2 regions of the Pseudomonas sp. 910_21 genome follow, and region 1 is predicted to be linked to the other one. Evidence: predicted binding sites of a transcription regulator. Region 1 holds the regulator's gene; the other holds the start of a gene.
What was found. Region 1 encodes sigma-54, which starts transcription at its own class of promoters, with help from an activator protein. Its sites were predicted from a motif close to ANTGGCATNNANNTTGCTNT; they were not measured.
Positions count from the first base shown of each region.

Region 2: the regulator sigma-54 is predicted to act here: its motif matches at 1,047-1,066, upstream of glnK (P-II family nitrogen regulator).

Region 1 is NZ_VXCY01000001.1:884,590-886,984, reverse strand. It holds gene ptsN (PTS IIA-like nitrogen regulatory protein PtsN) at 1-91, opposite strand, end outside; gene hpf (ribosome hibernation-promoting factor, HPF/YfiA family) at 104-409, opposite strand; gene FW796_RS04100 (RNA polymerase factor sigma-54) at 535-2,028, opposite strand; gene lptB (LPS export ABC transporter ATP-binding protein) at 2,211-2,395, opposite strand, start outside.
Region 2 is NZ_VXCY01000003.1:446,581-448,975, reverse strand. It holds gene FW796_RS12095 (YifB family Mg chelatase-like AAA ATPase) at 1-414, opposite strand, end outside; gene FW796_RS12090 (accessory factor UbiK family protein) at 594-854, opposite strand; gene glnK (P-II family nitrogen regulator) at 1,271-1,609, shown strand; gene FW796_RS12080 (ammonium transporter) at 1,643-2,395, shown strand, end outside.

The DNA of each region.
Region 1 (2,395 bases):
TGGCAATTTGTTCGAGGGCGCGTTTTTTACTGCCGCCCGGCACGTTCACCAAGGAACGGCCGGGGGTCAGGATGCTTTCAAGTCGGATCATGGGAGGGGAGTGTTAGCGACCCGTGCCTTGGAGAAGGTGGAGTTGCTTTTCCTTATGCTTTTTCAGTTGGCGGTCAAGCTTGTCCGTGAGCAGGTCAATTGCGGCATACATATCGTCATGTTCTGCATTGGCGACGACCTCCCCACCGTGGATGTGCAGGGTGGCTTCGATTTTCTGCTTCAGCTTCTCTACAGCCATGGTGACCTGCACATTGGTAATCTTGTCGAAGTGCCGCTCCAGCCGGTCGAGTTTCTCGCCGATGTAAGCGCGCAGAGGTTCAGTCACTTCGAGTTGGTGTCCACTGATGTTGACTTGCATACAGCTTCTCCTTCGTTGCCAGTGCATAACGCGGCAGGCTGGGTTGCCTGCCACCTAGACCGCGTTTGAAACCGACTTTCGACCTGTTTCAAACACACTCTGAAACGCTGTGGCCAGCCCGGCGGCTACATCAACCGCTTCCGTTCGCTGGAAGGCGCGATCCCAAGGGATTCGCGGTACTTGGCGACGGTACGACGGGCTACCTGAATGCCTTGTGCCTCCAGTAAACCAGCGATCTTGCTGTCACTCAACGGCTTTTTCTGATTTTCCGCAGCCACCAGTTTTTTGATGATCGCGCGGATCGCCGTGGACGAGCATTCGCCGCCTTCGGAGGTGCTGACGTGGCTGGAGAAAAAGTATTTCAGTTCATATATGCCCCGGGGGGTATGCATGAATTTTTGCGTGGTCACACGGGAAATGGTCGATTCGTGCATGCCCACAGCTTCGGCGATGTCGTGCAGAACCAGAGGTTTCATGGCTTCATCGCCGTACTCCAGGAAGCCCCGTTGGTGCTCGACGATCTGAGTGGCGACTTTCATCAGGGTTTCGTTGCGGCTCTGCAGGCTCTTGATGAACCAGCGAGCTTCCTGCAACTGATTGCGCATGAAGGTGTTGTCGGCACTGGTGTCGGCGCGGCGAACAAAGCCGGCGTACTGTGCGTTGACCCGCAGGCGTGGCACGGACTCCTGATTCAATTCCACCAGCCAGCGCTCGTTGTCCTTGCGCACGATGACGTCCGGGACCACGTATTCGGCTTCGCTGGATTCGATCTGTGAGCCCGGGCGCGGGTTGAGGCTCTGCACCAGTTCGATGACCTGACGCAGTTCGTCTTCCTTGAGCTTCATGCGGCGCATCAGCTGGCTGTAGTCGCGACTGCCCAGGAGGTCGATGTAGTCACTGACCAGGCGCTGGGCTTCGCTCAGCCAGGGAGTTTTCGCTGGCAGTTGGCGCAGTTGCAGCAGGAGGCATTCGCCCAGGTTGCGGGCGCCGATGCCGGCCGGCTCGAATTGCTGGATGCGGTGCAGGACGGCTTCGATCTCGTCCAGTTCGATGTCCAATTCCGGATCGAAGGCCTCGAGAATTTCTTCAAGGGTCTCGTCCAGGTAGCCCTGATTGTTGATGCAATCGATCAGGGTCACGGCGATCAGGCGGTCGGTATCCGACATCGGCGCCAGGTTCAGTTGCCAGAGCAGGTGGCTTTGCAGGCTCTCGCCGGCCGATGTGCGAGTGGTGAAGTCCCACTCATCGTCATCGCTGCTGGGCAGGCTGCTGGCGCTGGTCTGGTAGACGTCTTCCCAGGCGGTGTCCACCGGCAGTTCGTTGGGGATGCGTTCGTTCCATTCGCCTTCCTCGAGGTTATCCACCGTGGGGGCGGTTTCCTGGTAGGAGGGTTCCTGGATCTCGGTGTTGGGTTTGGACTCTGTGTTGTCGGCCAAGGGGTCGCTGTTGTCGAAGTCTTCGCCATCTTCCTGGCGTTCGAGCATCGGGTTGGACTCCAGGGCTTCCTGGATTTCCTGTTGCAGGTCCAGGGTCGACAATTGGAGCAGGCGGATGGCCTGTTGCAGCTGCGGTGTCATCGTCAGCTGCTGGCCCATTCTCAGGACTAGCGATGGTTTCATGGCAGGGGCTTAACACCTTATTTGCCGGCGCACATGCGCCATCCACTACAGGGCGCCGGAGCGCCAAACATAAGCAAATTATATGCCTGAAACTGAAGTGTTTGCCTAGAGCGCTGTAACAATAAAATTTGTAGGGATTTATTGTTCCTGGCGCTCTGGCATCTAGCCCGACACCTCAGCCTTTACAGGCGGAACTCATGGCCCAGGTAGACTTCCTTGACCAGTTCGTTGGCCAGGATGGTCTCGGAGTCGCCTTCGGCGATCAGTTGCCCGTCATTGACGATATAGGCGGTTTCACAGATGTCCAGGGTTTCGCGGACGTTGTGGTCGGTGATCAGCACCCCAATGCCCTTGGCCTTCAGGTGGT
Region 2 (2,395 bases), on a different contig from region 1:
CACCAGCAGGGTGTGTCCAGCCTTGCGTGCCGCCAGCGCGGCCGGGAGCACACCGCGCACCGCTCGCACCTCGCCGGACAAGGCCAGCTCACCCAGGCATTCGATGTTGTCCAGTGCCAGGGCCGGCACCTGCACGCTGGCGGCGAGGATGCCCAGGGCGATGGCCAGGTCGAATCGTCCACCATCCTTGGGCAAGTCCGCCGGAGCCAGGTTGAGGGTGATGCGTCGAGACGGGAAATTGAATCCGGCGTTGAGAATGGCGCTGCGCACCCGGTCCTTGCTTTCCTTGACTGCGGCTTCCGGCAGCCCGACCAGGGTCAGGCTCGGTAGGCCGTTGGCCAGGTGCACTTCAACGCTGACAGCTGGAGCCTGTACGCCCACTTGGGCACGGCTGTGGATGATTGCCAGGGACATGGGGAGATCTTCCTTGAGACGGCGGGAACCGCGTCCTGCGGTGCTGCAAGGATAGATGAGGGCTTTGGCGGGAGGAGGCTTTGAATGCGCACAGGATATGTCACCGGCGCTACGGCTTTCGTTGGCAAACCGGCTCCAGGTTTGTAGGAGCCGGCTTGCCGGCGAATCGCGGGTTCAGCTCATTGCGCTGTCGGATTGAGTCGGGCTTCCAGCTCCGCCACTTTGGCCTCGAGGCTTTCCAGGCGTGCCCGGGTGCGGGCCAGGACCACCATCTGGCTGTCGAATTCTTCCCGGCTGACCAGGTCCAGCTTGCTGAAGCCGCTTTGCAGCAGGGCCTTGAACTGGCTTTCGATTTCATTGCGAGGCAGAGGTGTTTCACCGCTGAGCAAACGCGAGGCGTGGCCGCTCAGGGCATCGAGAAGGTCTTTGGGCGCGAGCATGGGAGTGTCCTGAATAGCAGATGGGCCGCAGTGTATCACGCACGGCTCAAGGGCTTGGTGATGCCCGGTCTGCACGTTTTTCGCGCATTCGGGCGGGCGCTCACGCACCGTTATTGTGCGTATCCGCAGTGCCGATTTGTGGCAAGCCCGGGCGGCCCTGGGCAAAGGATTGAAATCACTGATTTTTCCCGAGCTGGCAAGCTTTCTGCTTAGACCCTGGTGACCCATGCACTGATGCAGTCGCTGTGACGAATGCAGTGCGGCAGGCGGAGCGGGGAGTGTTTCGTCAGAAGCGGTTAGCTGGCGTCGGTCTGGCTGAGGAAGGCCGACGATGCGTTACAAAGCCAGGCACTGCGCTTAGACTTGAGTCGGGTTTGTTTTCCTGGGGCAAGTCCACCAATTCGGGAGAGAGTTTCATGAAGCTAGTCACTGCCATCATCAAGCCGTTCAAATTGGACGACGTGCGCGAGTCGCTGTCCGAGATCGGCGTGCAGGGCATTACCGTCACTGAGGTCAAAGGCTTCGGCCGGCAGAAGGGTCACACCGAGCTGTATCGCGGTGCGGAGTATGTGGTGGATTTCCTGCCCAAGGTGAAGATCGATGTCGCCATTGACGACAAGGATCTTGACCGGGTTATCGAGGCGATAACCAAGGCCGCCAACACCGGCAAGATCGGTGACGGCAAGATCTTCGTGGTCAATCTGGAACAGGCTATTCGCATCCGTACCGGCGAAACCGATACCGACGCAATCTAAGCCGCCAAACCCAACGCCCCAGGAGAAAACAATATGACTCTGCGTAAATTCGCAGGGCTAGGAGCCCTTTTGTCCCTCGTAATGCCTGGCCTGGCCATGGCAGCAGACGAAGTGGCAGCTCCAGTCCTCAATTCCGGCGACACCGCCTGGATGCTGACTTCCACAGCCTTGGTGCTGTTCATGACCATTCCTGGCCTGGCGCTGTTCTACGGCGGCATGGTGCGGTCGAAAAACATTCTTTCGGTGATGATGCAGTGCTTCGCCATTACCGGCCTGATCAGCATTCTGTGGGTCATCTATGGCTACAGCATTGCGTTCGACACGACGGGCATGGAGCAGGGAGTCGTCAACTTCAACTCCTTCTTCGGGGGCCTGGGCAAGGCTTTCCTGGCGGGCGTGACCCCAGCCAGCGTAACCGGCCCGGCGGCGCTGTTCCCTGAAGCGGTGTTCATCACCTTCCAGATGACTTTCGCCATCATTACTCCGGCGTTGATTGTCGGTGCCTTCGCCGAGCGGATGAAATTCTCCGCCATGCTGATCTTCATGGGTGTCTGGTTCACCCTGGTGTATGCACCGATCGCGCACATGGTCTGGTCCGGCAACGGCGGCCTGATGTGGGACTGGGGCGTGCTGGACTTCGCCGGCGGCACCGTGGTCCACATCAACGCCGGTATCGCAGGCCTGGTGGCTTGCCTGGTGCTGGGCAAGCGCAAAGGTTTCCCTACCACGCCAATGGCTCCCCACAACCTGGGTTACACCCTGATGGGCGCAGCCATGCTGTGGGTC